Regions from separate parts of the Lactobacillus sp. M0396 genome, predicted to be linked through region 1. Evidence: predicted binding sites of a transcription regulator. Region 1 holds the regulator's gene; the other holds the start of a gene.
What was found. Region 1 encodes HrcA, which represses chaperone genes, less so after heat shock. Its sites were predicted from a motif close to TTAGCACTCNNNNNNNNNGAGTGCTAA; they were not measured.

Region 1 (7,256 bases):
CGCTATAAGCAACATACTAGCCCAAGTCAAAGGACTTCAAAGCCAGTAGCACAAGACTTATTAAAGAAGTTAAAGCAAAAACAACGTGTGGATGAAAAGAAATTAGATCGTCAAAGTGAGAGAGTCCAGAAGTCTTATGATGAAGACAAAGTCAATGTCAAAAAATCTTCTGGAGAAGATAACAAGAATGTTTCAAAATCAGAAAATAAAGTTGTTAAAGTCGAGACTACAGCACCTAAGGTAACTGGACCTAAAATAATTAAGCCTTCGCCAGCCAGAATGAAGAATACACAAAAGGCAAGTCCAGTTAATAAACCTAAAGCTTTGGATACAAATGCTGCACCTGAACCTGCAAAAGAAGAAAAGCGTCGCGGTAATGGTCACGGTCGCAATTCTGGTAAACCTGGCAGAAAAGGTAAAAATCAAACTTTTGGTACCAATAATTACTCAAAGCATCAAGAAAAGCGTAAACGCAAGAATAAGAAAAAGCAGCTCGAACAGGTACCAAAGAAACAGTCAACCCAGAGAAAAGAACGTCCGTTACCGGAAACACTGGTGTACGAAGTTGGTATGAATGCTCAAGATTTGGGCAAGTTGCTGCACCGTGAACCTGCTGAAATAGTTAAGAAACTATTTATGTTAGGTGTGATGACTAATCAAAATCAGTCACTTGATAAAGATGCAATAGAATTAGTTGCTGCTGAATATAATATCAATGCCAAAGAAAAAGTTCATGAAGATATATCTGACATTGATACTCTTTACGACAAGAGAATGGCAGCTTCTATGAAATCTAAGCATCAAATTAAGCGACCACCAGTTGTTACAATCATGGGTCACGTTGACCATGGTAAAACAACTTTGCTTGACCGATTGCGTCATACTCATGTTTCTGCTCATGAAGCTGGTGGTATTACACAGAAAATTGGTGCCTATCAGGTAAGAGTAGATAATAAGCCAATCACATTTTTAGATACGCCTGGACATGCGGCATTTTCTAACATGCGTGAACGTGGTGCTGAAATCACCGATATTGTTGTACTGGTTGTAGCTGCAGACGATGGAGTTATGCCACAAACTGTTGAAGCCATTGACCATGCTAAAAGTGCTAAGGTACCAATCATTGTTGCAATTAACAAAATGGATGTTCCTGGTGCAAACCCTGAGCATGTTACTGAACAGTTAATGAAATACAATTTGATTCCGGAAAATTATGGTGGTGACACTATTTTTGTAAACATTTCTGCCAAAACTGGTGAAAATGTTGATGAACTTTTACAAATGATTCTCTTACAAGCAGATGTCATGGAACTACAGGCGGATCCTACGCAAAAGGCAATTGGGACTGTTATTGAAGCTCGCCTTTCCCGTGGCCGTGGCCCAGTTGCTGACCTTTTGGTTCAACAAGGAACCCTAAAAGTAGGTGATCCTATTGTTGTCGGTAATCGCTTTGGTCGTGTCAGAGTGATGACCAATGATCGTGGACGCCAGGTAGAAAAAGCTACGCCATCAATGCCAGTTGAAATTACTGGATTGAATGATGTGCCCGAGTCAGCCGATAAGATTGTTGTCTTTGATGATGAAAAGACTGCCAGAAGCGTTGGTGAACAAAGAGCACAACAGGCTTTACAACAATCTCGTGAAAATGTCCAACATGTTACTCTTGATAACTTGTTTGACACGATGAAAAAAGAAAACATGAAAGAAGTAGACGTTGTCTTAAAAGCAGATGTACAAGGTTCAGTAGAAGCTTTACAACAATCGCTTGAAAAGATAGAAGTCGAGGGCGTTCGTGTTAATATCATTCATGCGGGTGTAGGAGCAGTAAATGAATCGGATGTTACATTAGCCGGAGCTTCGAATGCCTTTATTATTGGCTTTAATGTCCGTCCAACCGCTACTGCTAAATCTCAAGCTGAAGCAGATGGAGTAGATATTCGACTATATAGTATTATTTACAAGGCAATTGATGATGTTAAAGCTGCTATGAAGGGTATGCTTGAACCAACTTATGAAGATAAAGTTGTTGGTAATCTGACTGTACGTGAAACTTGGAAAGTTTCTAAAGTTGGGACGATTGCTGGTGCATTTGTTGATTCCGGATACGTATCAAAAGATTCTGCAATCAATTTGATTCGTGATGGGGTTGTGATCTATACCGGAAAAGTTGCGTCACTCAAACGGTTTAAAGATGATGCCAAGATTGTTAAGCAAGGATTCGATTGCGGTTTAACCATTGAGGGCTATAATGACATCAAGATTGGTGACGAAATGGAAGCCGTAGAAAAACAGGAAGTTAAGCCTGAATAAATTAACTGGGAGGAAAGCATGAAACACAGAATAGGTCGTGTTGAAGGAGAAATCCTCCGTGAATTAACGAAAATTTTACGAAAAAATATTCGTGATCCACGAGTTAATGATGTAACAATTACAGCGGTTGAATGTACAAATGACTTATCATATGCTACTGTTTATTACAGCATTCTTTCTGAAGATTCTAAAAAAGAAGAAGAAGCTGCTGCTGGTTTAAATAAAGCTAAGGGAATGATGAGGCATTTGTTGGGGCAAGTCCTAACTGTATATAAAGTACCAGAGTTGATTTTTAAACGAGATAATTCAGTTAAATATGGTAGTAAAATTGATCAGTTAATCGCTGAAGTAAAAAAGCAGGATGCAAATCGCAATAATTAAGAAAAGCGCTGTGAGGCGCTTTTTTCATGATTAGGTAATAAAAAATGTTAAATGGTATTTTAGTGATAGATAAGGATAAGGGCATGACAAGCGCAGACGTTGTCTATCATTTACGCAAAGCGCTGCATATCAAAAAAATAGGCCATGCTGGTACCCTAGATCCTGACGTTACGGGAGTGCTACCAATTGCAATTGGTCAGGCCACAAAATTGATTGAATTGATGCACGAGGAAAACAAAAAATATGTAGGTCAGGGAATTTTTGGTTTTGCCACTGATAGTTACGATATTAGTGGCAAAAAAACAGAATTTAAAAAAATAACTAGTAAAATTAAACACCATCAAATTCAAAAAGCTATGCAAGAGTTTGTGGGCAGTATAGAACAGGTACCACCTATTTATTCGGCCGTCCGAGTAAATGGCAAGCATTTATATGAATATGCGCGAGCAGGTATTAAAGTTGAAAGGCCAAAAAGACAGGTTGAAGTTTTTTCTTACGATCTTACAAATGAACCTGTTTTTGATAAAGAAAATGGTCAAGAAGTTTTTGATTTTAAAATTGAATGCAGTAAAGGAACCTATGTTCGCTCTTTAATAAATGATTTGGGAACAAGCCTTGGTGTGCCGGCCGTAATGAAAAATTTGCGGCGCACTTCTAGTTCAGGCTTTGATATAGATCAAGCTGTTAAATTGAATGAAATTTCAGAAAATCCAGATATGGTAAATGAATTGCTTCAACCAATTGACTCTTTTTTTACTAATTATGCTCATGAGGATATTGATACAGATCTGTGGGCCAAAGTTAAAAATGGAGCAACGATTTCTCTGAAAACGAATGCAAAAAAAGTGGCATTAGGATACAATAATAGAGTTAAGGCAATTTATCAAAAAGATGGTACCATGTATCGCCCTTATTTAATGCTTTTACAAAATGAATAAGTGAATGAAGGTCTTATTATGGAAATTATCCATTTAACTTACCCGTTTAAGGAAAATATTATTCCACAAAAGATAATCCTTGCTTTAGGATTCTTTGACGGTGTTCATCGTGGTCATCAGGAATTAATCAAAATCGCAAAAGAAAAAGCAATTCAAAAGCATTTACCATTAGTAGTAATGACATTTGATCGACATCCTAAAGAAATTTATCAAAATAAAGAAGTCAGCTATATAGATACATTGTCTGAAAAAGCTTATAAGATGCAGGAACTAAAAGTTGATTTTTTGCTTGTGATGCATTTTAATGAGGCATTTAGCAAACTGACTGCACAGGAATTTGTAGATAAAATTATTGTTAAATTAAATGCTGATACAGTTGTAGCCGGCTTTGACTACACTTATGGTCCCAAAGAGATTGCCAATATGAAAAATTTCCCTAAGTTTGCTAAGGGAAGATTTGCTATTATTGATGTTCCAAAACAGTCTTATGATGGCCAAAAAATTGGCTCTACGGAAATAAAAAGGGCCATTACCAGTGGAAATATGGAATTGGCCGCTAAATTATTAGGGTTTCCGTATGTCATGTCCGGTAAGGTCGGGCACGGTTTACGTAATGGCCATAAACTGGGTTTTCCTACAGCAAATCTAGTTTGGTTTCAAGGCAAGGTGGTTCCTAAAATTGGAGTATACGCTACTAAAACCAAGATTAAAGGCAAGTGGTATGACTCAATGACAAGCGTGGGTTATAACGTAACTATTAATGAGGGTACAAAGCTTTATATTGAATCGAATTTATTTGGATTTAATCAAGAAGCCTATGATGAAGAAATGGTAATTAAATGGTATAAGTATACTCGTGGCGAAATTAAATTTGATAACTTAAAAAAATTAAAAAAACAAATGAGTGGTGATGAGGCAGAAATCAAAGCTTATTTTGCCGGCATTGGTTAATTTCAATTTTAAAGAGGATAAGCGTTTTTTTTGTAAAAAAGTTAGCACTCAACTTGACATTCTGCTAAAAGCTAGTATCATATTAATTGTTAGCACCTAATAAGTTTGAGTGCTAAAAGTGAGGGCGATATTTATGTTGACCGAACGTCAAGAATTAATTTTAAAAACAATTATCAATGATTTTACGCAGACACATGATCCTGTTGGGTCTAAAACAGTCATGAATCAGTTACCTATTAAAGTTTCAAGTGCAACTATTCGTAACGAAATGGCGGTTTTAGAAGAAAAAGGCTTGATTGAAAAAACTCATTTGTCAAGTGGTCGAGTACCTTCAACAGAAGGCTACCGTTACTATCTTGACAATTTAGTTGAGCCTTTACAGATTTCATCTTCTGTTTATAAAAGAATTATTAATCAGCTTGATCAGCCGTTTCATCAAGTTAACGACATCGTACAGGAAGCTGTTAAGATCTTATCTGACCTAACAAATTACACTGCATTTGCGGAGGGGCCTGAGAATAGTGATTTAACTATTACCGGATTTCGTATAGTACCTTTATTTGGCAGACAGATTATGGCTATTCTTGGTACCAGTGATGGTGATGTTCATGACCAGGTTTATAACTTACCATACAATATTCATGGTGATGACATTGAACGTGCCGTTCGTATGATTAACGATGAATTAGTAGGAAAGTCGCTAGATCAGGTTACACCTGAGTTTCTTAAGAAGACTTTAGGACAAAAGCTTAAAGCTGCTCATGTGTCTGAATTAATAGATTTAGTTGAAGATGTGATCAGTGATGCTGCCAGCGAACAAATGTATGTCGATGGTCAGATTAATTTGCTCAATAATATTTCTTTGAGTGACGTTTCTAATTTGCGGTCATTATATGAAATGATTGAGCATAATGACTTAATTTCTAGTATTTTGGATAACAGGCAAAATTTAAAAAGTGACAGATATCCAGTTCGGGTAAGTCTAGGGTCTGAGTTATCAAATGATTTGTTAAAGGATTATAGTCTGCTTACGGCAGAGTACAGCGTTGGTCCTCACGGAAAGGGCATAATTGCTTTACTTGGCCCTGATAATATGCCGTATTCTCAAGTGATAGGATTGCTTGAATATTTCAGAAATGAGCTATCTAAAAAGTTGCTTGATTATTATGGTAGATTTAAATAAAGGAGGTTAGCCGTGAGTAAAGAAGAAATTAACAGTAAAAATTCAAAAAAAGATCAAAAAGAATCAAGTGAATCAAAAGAAGTTAAAAAGCATTCTCAAGCTAAGGCTAACGAAAAAAAGAAGTCCGAATCTTTGGAAAGCAAACTGCAACACAATTTGACCCAGTTGCAAAAAGAAAAAGATGATTTAGAAGATAAGTACTTGCGCAGTCAAGCTGAAATGCAAAATATGCAAAATCGCTACAATAATGAAAGAGCGCAACTTATTAAATATGAATCACAATCTTTAGCTAAAGATGTTTTGCCAGCAATGGATAATTTAGAAAGAGCTTTGGCAACAAAGGTTGATGATGAAGCATCAAAGCAGCTTAAAAAGGGAGTGCAAATGACACTTGATTCTCTGGTTAAAGCCATGAAAGATCATGGAATCAGTGAAATCACTGCTGAAGGTGTAAAGTTTGATCCTAATTTACACCAAGCTGTCCAAACAGTTGAAGCTGAAAATGAAGATCAAAAAGATCATGTTGTGCGGGTTTTGCAAAAAGGATACTTGTACAAAGATCGTACTTTAAGACCAGCGATGGTTGTTGTAGCACAATAATTGAAAGGAAGCATATCAATGTCAAAAGTTATCGGAATTGACCTAGGAACTACCAACTCGGCAGTTGCTGTTCTTGAAGGAAAAGAGCCAAAAATTATTACTAATCCAGAAGGAAACCGTACTACACCTTCAGTAGTTGCTTTCAAGGATGGAGAAATTCAAGTCGGTGAAGTCGCAAAGAGACAGGCTATTACTAATCCTAATACTATTTCTTCAATTAAGCGTCATATGGGTGAAGCTGATTATAAGGTCAAGATTGGTGATAAAGCATACACTCCTCAAGAAATTTCTGCCATGATTTTACAATATATCAAGAAATTCTCTGAAGATTATCTTGGCGAAAAGGTTACTGAAGCAGTCATTACAGTTCCTGCATACTTTAACGATGCTCAGCGTCAAGCTACTAAGGATGCCGGTAAAATTGCAGGCTTAGATGTTAAGAGAATAATTAACGAACCTACTGCATCTTCACTTGCATATGGCCTTGATAAAGATGCTGAAGATGAAAAAGTTCTGGTTTATGACCTTGGTGGTGGTACCTTTGATGTTTCTGTTTTGCAATTAGGTGACGGAGTCTTCCAAGTACTTTCAACTAACGGTGATACTCACCTTGGTGGCGATGACTTCGATAATAAAATTATTGATTGGCTGATCAAGAACTTTAAAGATAAAAATGGTGTTGACCTTTCTAAAGATAAAATGGCTTTACAAAGGTTAAAGGATGCCGCTGAAAAAGCTAAGAAAGATTTGTCTGGCGTGTCTTCAACTCATATTTCATTACCATTTATTTCTGCTGGTGAATCTGGGCCATTACATTTGGAAGCTGATTTAACTAGAGCGAAATTTGACGAATTAACTGCTGATTTAGTTGATAAAACAAAGATTCCATTTGA
Region 2 (7,256 bases), on a different contig from region 1:
AAATCAATTTGCTGAACGATTTTTCAAAGATAAGTATCCTGATGTTAAATTAACCGAAAAATTATAACAAAAAAAGCTGGTTTTTAAACCAGCTTTTTTTATTTATCGATATGGATTTCAATTACATGTTGGCTTTCATCAATTGTCAACTTATATATAGGATCTTTTTCCTGAATAAGTCGTTTAATGACAAAATCTGTTTCGTCCTTGCGTACACGGCGATTGTGGTTTTCCAAGACAATTCCGATCGCTTTATCACTTTCGGTGTAGATAACGGAAGTATTGCCTAGAGAGTAAACTTTGACGTAATTTACGTTAGTCGTATTTAGTTGACTATGAACTAGGTCCTTATAACTATTGGTTACATCTATTAAATGCATGGATTTCACCCGTTTCTTCTAGTAGCTCTTTTTTTATTTTAGTATACAACTAATCTAAACTTTTTTCTTTAGTAAAAAGCATGATTATCATAATTTACAATAACCATGCTTAATAAGAATTGACTTAGTTAGTAATTATCACTGCTGTTTTCTGAATTTACAACATTTTCATTTTCGCTTATGACAATTTTGTTGTCAGAAACATTTGCTAGTAAGTTCTTTGCTGCAGGGTGGTCAAGCTTATAGTCAGCAACTTTATCTTCAATTTCTTCCTGAATAGTTCTGCGCAGAGGTCTTGCTCCCATAGCGGGATTATAGCCTTCTTCAACAAGTTTCTTCTTGGCATCGTCGCTAACAGTAATCTGTAAGCCCTGATTTTTAACCATATTGTTTACATCGTCAAGCATCAAATTAACAATCTTAATCAGATCATCTTTAGTTAATTCATTGAATTCAATTACATCATCTAAACGGTTTAAAAATTCTGGTTTGAAGAATTGACTCATTGAACTTCTGGCAGAATCCGGCTTATCCTTAGAATTTTCAGCTGCGAAACCAACACTGGTATTCTTAATTCCCTGACCAGCATTAGAGGTCATGATAATAATTGTGTCTTTGAATGATACTGTTCTACCTTGAGAATCGGTCAAACGACCATCATCGAGGATTTGTAAAAATAGATTCATAACAGCTGGGTCAGCCTTTTCAATCTCATCAAGCAATATCAAACTGTATGGGTGTCTTCTAACTCGTTCAGTCAATTGACCGGCTTCTTCATAACCCACATAACCAGGTGCAGACCCGATAAGCTTAGACACTGAATATGATTCCATATATTCTGACATATCAAAACGAATCAAAGCATTCTCTGAGCCAAACATTTGTCTGGCTAATTGTTTAGCTAGTTCCGTTTTACCGACTCCAGTTGGTCCAACAAATAAGAAAGAGCCTATTGGACGACCAGATTTGTTAAAGCCAATTCTGTTACGCCTAATTGCCCGAGCCAGTTTATCAACAGCCTTGTCTTGGCCAATGACGTGAGCTTTCAGGTTTGGTGCCAGATTTTGCAGCTGGTTTTCTTCCTGCTTTTGCAAATCGCCCACAGGAATGCCAGTTTTTTCTTCAACAATCTTATTCATAATCTTGCTGGTAATAATAGGAGATTTGTCTGGATCGACTTTTTGATCCTTCATCTTATTATATTTTTCAATTTGATCGCGGTAGTATGCAGCTTTTTCATAGTCTTCGTTCTTTAAAGATTCTTGTTTTAATTTTTGTGCTGCATCAATCCGTTCCTTCATTTTATCTTTATCAACGTACGGAATTGTCAGATTCATTCGTGAACCTGCTTCATCAAGCAAATCGATAGCTTTATCAGGTAAAAATCTGTCCTGGATATAGCGCTCAGATAATTCAGCAGCAGCTTTTATGGCATCATCAGTATAATGTACATGATGGTAGTCTTCATAACGCTTTTGGATACCTTTCAAAATCCGAATAGTTTCTGGAACTGACGGCTCTTTAACATCGACGGGCTGAAAGCGTCTTGCTAAAGCAGAATCTTTTTCAATTTCACGATATTCTTTTAATGTAGTAGCACCGACTAGTTGCAAATCACCACGGGCAAGAGCGGGTTTAATAATATTGCCTGCATCCATTCCGCCTTCAGCATTCCCTGCGCCAACAATTTCATGAATTTCATCAATAAATAGTATAATGTCATCGTGATTTTCCACTTCTTTAAGAAGTTGCTGCATACGCTGTTCAAATTGGCCACGAATACCTGTACCTTGCACTAAAGAAACTACGTTTAATGATATTATTCTTTTATCTTGTAATTTGGCAGGAACCGAGCCATCAACAATTTGTTGAGCTAAGCCTTCAACCACAGCAGTTTTACCTACTCCGGCTTCACCAATTAAAACTGGGTTATTCTTTGTTCTGCGGTTTAAAATCTCAATAACGCGTGCAATTTCTTTATCACGCCCAATGACTGGGTCAATTTTGCCTTTTCTTGCTAATGCAGTTAGATCTGTACCATATTGATCTAAAAGTGAACGACTACCTCCGGTACCATTATTACCATTGTTAGGTCCACCATTATTCATTCTAGGGTCTCCTGGATTTCCAGCATTGCCATTATAGTTAAACAGATCGCTGAAATCACCAAAGAAGCCATTATTGTCATTATTCATATTAATATTTCCTTGTTGTTTAAGTTGTTGATAACATTGTCCGCATAAATTAATTTCTCGACTTTGTCCATTAACTTTTGCAAATAAGTGAATGGAAGCTGGTCGTTTTTGACAGTTTTGACAAAGCATTGTATTACCGCCTTTCATATCAGTTTACTAAATTATATAATTAGCACTCGGAATAATCAAGTGCTAAAACTTGGATCTTATTATTTGTAAGTACGGTAAATATGCTAAAATACATGTAGGCAAAATCAAAAATATTGCTGAACTAATATAGGATAAAAGCGGTGGTAAATTTGGATTATCAAAAAATTCTTGAGCAGTTGGCAGATGGTGAACTAGATCATTATGAAGTTGATCCTAAAGATGCTTTTGAATTTCAATCTGCATTAAGGTCTTTTAATAAGAGGCAAAACATAACGGGAAAGGCCTTGCGGGGTGGTAAAATAATTTATTCGCAGTCCAAGACTGAAGTTTAGTGATGTAAACTGTTACATTTATGTTGTCTAATTCACAAAAAAATGATAGTCTAAGTAAGCGAATAGGTATTTACTACCGTTTTGATTTTTTGAATTAAAAGGAGATATATATAATGGAAAAACGCGATTTTCATGTTGTTGCAGAAACAGGTATTCATGCTCGTCCAGCTACATTGCTAGTACAAGCTGCTTCTAAGTTTGGTTCAGATATCAACTTGGAATACAACGGTAAATCTGTAAATTTGAAGTCAATCATGGGTGTTATGTCACTCGGAGTTGGCAAAAATGCTGATGTTACCATCAGTGCTGATGGTGATGACGAAAAAGACGCAATTAACGCTATTTCTGAAACAATGAAAAAAGAGGGTTTAGCTGAATAATGACCAAGACATTAAAAGGAATTGCTGCAAGTGATGGTATTGCTGTAGCACCAGCCTATCTCTTGGTTGAACCTGATCTTTCATTTTCAAAATCTACAATTAGCGATGTTGAAAGTGAATTAGCACGGTATAAGAAGGCAATTTCAGTATCAACTGCTGAAGTTGAAAAAATCCGTGATAGCGCAAAGAAGAGTTTAGGTGAAGATGAAGCTCAAGTCTTTGAAGCTCATCTGATGATTTTAAACGATCCTGAATTTACTGGTGCCATCGAAAATGAAATCAAAGAGCAAAAAATTAACAGTGAAGCTGCACTTGATGAAACTGCTCAAAAATTCATTACAATTTTTGAAGGCATGACTGATAACGAATACATGCAGCAACGTGCAGCTGATGTACGAGACGTTTCAAAGAGAATTATGGCTCATTTACTAGGTAAAGAGTTGCCTAATCCCGCATCGATTGATCACGAAGTAATTGTGGTAGCCCATGACTTAACCCCAAGTGACACTGCTCAATTAAACAAGAAGTTTGTTAAGGGCTTTGTAACTGACATTGGTGGTAGGACTGCTCACTCTGCTATTATGGCTCGTTCTCTTGAATTACCAGCTGTTGTTGGTACTGACTCAATCACAAAAGATGTTCAAAATGGTGATACTGTTGCTGTTGATGGTCTTAGCGGTGATGTTGTCGTTAAGCCGACGGACAGCGAAATTGCAGACTATAAGCAAAAGAGTGCTGATTTCTTGAAGCAAAAAGCTGAATGGGAAAAGTTAAAGGATGAGCCTTCAGTAACTGCGGATGGTAAAAAATTCACAATTGCAGCAAATATTGGTACGCCAAATGATATGCTGGGTGTGAATGACAATGGTGCTGAGGCTGTAGGCCTTTATAGAACTGAGTTCTTGTACATGGATTCAAAAGACTTTCCAACGGAAGATGAACAGTTTGAAGCCTATAAAGAAGTCCTTGAAGGCATGCATGGCAAGCAGGTTATTATTAGAACCATGGATATCGGTGGTGACAAGCACCTTGACTACTGGAACTTGCCAGAAGAAATGAACCCATTTTTGGGAGTGCGTGCAATTAGGCTTTCACTGCAAAATGAAGAAATTTTCCGTACTCAGCTTCGTGCCTTGTTACGTGCATCTGCTTATGGTAAGTTGGGTATCATGTTCCCAATGATTGGTACCATTAATGAATTACGTAAAGCTAAAGCAATTTTAAGTGAAGAAAAAGACAAGTTAGTTGAAAAGGGAGTTAAGATCGGTTCAGATTTGGAAGTTGGAATGATGATTGAGGTTCCAGCTGCTGCCGTTTTAGCCGACCAACTTGCAAAAGAAGTTGATTTCTTCTCAATTGGTACTAATGATTTAATCCAATATACAATGGCTGCTGATCGTGGTAATGATAACGTTTCTTACTTGTATCAACCAGCGAACCCATCTGTTTTACGTCTGATTAAACATACAATTGATGCAGCTCATGAAAATGGTATTTGGTGTGGCATGTGTGGTGAAGCTGCTGGAGACAGCACCATGTTCCCAATTCTGTTGTCAATGGGCTTAGACGAGTATTCAATGAGTGCTACCTCGATTTTACGAATCAGAAGTTTGATGAAGAAGCTTGACACTAATGACATCAAAGAATTAGTAAATAAAGCTTGCTATGTTTCAGAAACTGCTGAAGAAAACGAAAAATTAGTTAGCGATTTAATGAAAAAAGTAAATAAATAAATATTAATATTCAAAAAGGGTACATTCTTAAAGTTTTTGTATCCTTTTTTAATTTCTTTAATCTTTCTTGGCAAAAAGTTCACAGAATATTCACGTTTTGAACTTAGCATGAGAATGTAATTAGTTATCAAAAACACTACTTACAAAAAAGAAGTAGTATGTTATAATAATTTAGAAAACAATTAAAAGGAGCGTGAAATATATGGTCAACTTATATATATCTCCGAGCTGTACATCATGTCGCAAAGCAAAGGCTTGGTTAAAGAAACACGATATTCCGTTTAAGGAAAGGAATATTTTTTCTGAGCCGCTGACAAAAGACGAACTTATGCAAATATTGCGAATGACTGAAAACGGTACGGAAGAAATTATTTCTACGCGTTCAAGAGCCTTTCAACAACTTAAAGTTAATCTTGATGATCTATCAATAGACCAACTGCTTGACTTAGTGGAAAAGAATCCTAGTTTATTAAGACGTCCAATCATTATGGATGATAGGCGTTTGCAAGTTGGGTATAATGAAGACGAAATTCGTCGCTTTTTACCAAGAAAAGTACGTCGTCTTGAGCTTGAAGAAATGCAAAAGATAGCTGATTTATAAAATTCAGGTAAGTTTAAAATAAAAGCGTTAGTTTTTAAACTAACGCTTTTATTTTATTAGCAAAGTACGCTACAATAGAACAAAGAATCTGATGGAGGTGAGAACTCATGCAAGTAGATCATATAAACAATAATACGATTCGCGTGAGAATAGGTAAACAAGAGTTAGCTAATCGTGGTCTCAAAGTTTTGGATTTACTAGGTGATAAAAATAAAATCCAGCATTTCTTTTACTCAATTTTGGATGAAATTGATACTGATCACTCTTTTAGTCAGGATGCACCGGTAACTTTTCAAGTAATGCCTAATAACGGTGGACTTGATTTACTAATCACTAAAGTAACAGAAAAAGATCGTAATAATCTTGCTCAATTATTTGATAATGATTTTGCCAACAACGGCAATAAAAAGAACAATGATGCTCGCAAGTCTTTTCTCGACCTTGAACCTGAAAATGAGGAAGAAGATAAAGAAGGTTCAAGTGAGCCAGCAGATTCTTCTCAACCTAAGGTTAAGAAACAGTTTTGGAAATTGCAGAAAAAACAGGCATACTGCTTTACTGATCTTGATCAGGTAACTGAATTAGCAGACAGTCTTGAAGCAAGTGATTTATCTTCCAGCCTATATTTCGAACGAGGTAAATTTTATTTAGAGCTGATTTTTACTGATCAAGAATATTCAGAAATAAAGCCAGCAGATGCATGGGCAATTGCAAACGAATATGGTATAAAAGTAAAGACAAGTGAAATGGCTCGCGTGCGAACAAATGGTAAATGTTTGTTATCTCATGATGCTTTAGACCGATTACGCCAATATTTTAGTGATATTAAATAAAATAGCAAAATAGCTGAATAAAAAGGCAGGTAAAACCCTGCCTTTTTGCGTATTTATTCTTAGGTGATAAATATGTACGCAGCATTGTTAAATAATATTTTGGTTTTAGCAATTGAGGAAGCCAAGTTGCCCCAAAGTAACAATAAAATTAAAAAACATTATTTTTGTCCACACTGTGAACGAGAAATGCGATTAGTAAGTAAAGATAAGCGACCCTACTTTAAACATATACCATCTGAAATTAACTTATGCGGGGAAAATAAAGAACATGCGCAAAGTAAAAAAATACTGACTCAAGCATTGAGAGAGGTACATTTTGATGCTCAATCAGAGGTCAGTCTTGCTAATGGACAATTGCGAGCTGATGTATTGGCATCTTCAAATTTAGCCTTTGAAATTCAGTGTGCTCCTCTTAATAAGTCAGAATTTCGACATCGCCATTTTTTATATAAACAAATAGGCATTAAGGATATATGGATAGTTGGTAAGAGGCACTTTTTATTACAAAACTTGAAAAAATCTCAACTCATTTTCTTTCGTAAAAATAATTTTTGGCGAGATTATTATTTAGAGATTGATCCTTTTAAAAAGATTATTCGGTTAAAATATAACGTTTTGCTTGAGCCGCTAACAAATAAAGTTCATTTTCAAG

Region 2: a site for HrcA is predicted at 2,745-2,771, ahead of H3T43_RS06310 (ATP-dependent Clp protease ATP-binding subunit). Genes of this name have one in related genera too.

Annotation. Positions count from the first base shown of each region.
Region 1 is NZ_JACFQE010000001.1:270,129-277,384, reverse strand. Features, by position in the region: gene infB (translation initiation factor IF-2) at 1-2,310, shown strand, start outside; gene H3T43_RS01300 (ribosome-binding factor A) at 2,329-2,691, shown strand; gene truB (tRNA pseudouridine(55) synthase TruB) at 2,736-3,629, shown strand; gene ribF (riboflavin biosynthesis protein RibF) at 3,648-4,580, shown strand; gene hrcA (heat-inducible transcriptional repressor HrcA) at 4,714-5,763, shown strand; gene grpE (nucleotide exchange factor GrpE) at 5,776-6,363, shown strand; gene dnaK (molecular chaperone DnaK) at 6,382-7,256, shown strand, end outside.
Region 2 is NZ_JACFQE010000004.1:120,514-127,769, forward strand. Features, by position in the region: gene H3T43_RS06300 (peptide chain release factor 3) at 1-67, shown strand, start outside; gene H3T43_RS06305 (DUF1827 family protein) at 99-380, opposite strand; gene H3T43_RS06310 (ATP-dependent Clp protease ATP-binding subunit) at 509-2,704, opposite strand; gene H3T43_RS06315 (hypothetical protein) at 2,875-3,057, shown strand; gene H3T43_RS06320 (phosphocarrier protein HPr) at 3,171-3,437, shown strand; gene ptsP (phosphoenolpyruvate--protein phosphotransferase) at 3,437-5,170, shown strand; gene spxA (transcriptional regulator SpxA) at 5,373-5,771, shown strand; gene H3T43_RS06335 (adaptor protein MecA) at 5,879-6,604, shown strand; gene H3T43_RS06340 (competence protein CoiA family protein) at 6,731-7,256, shown strand, end outside.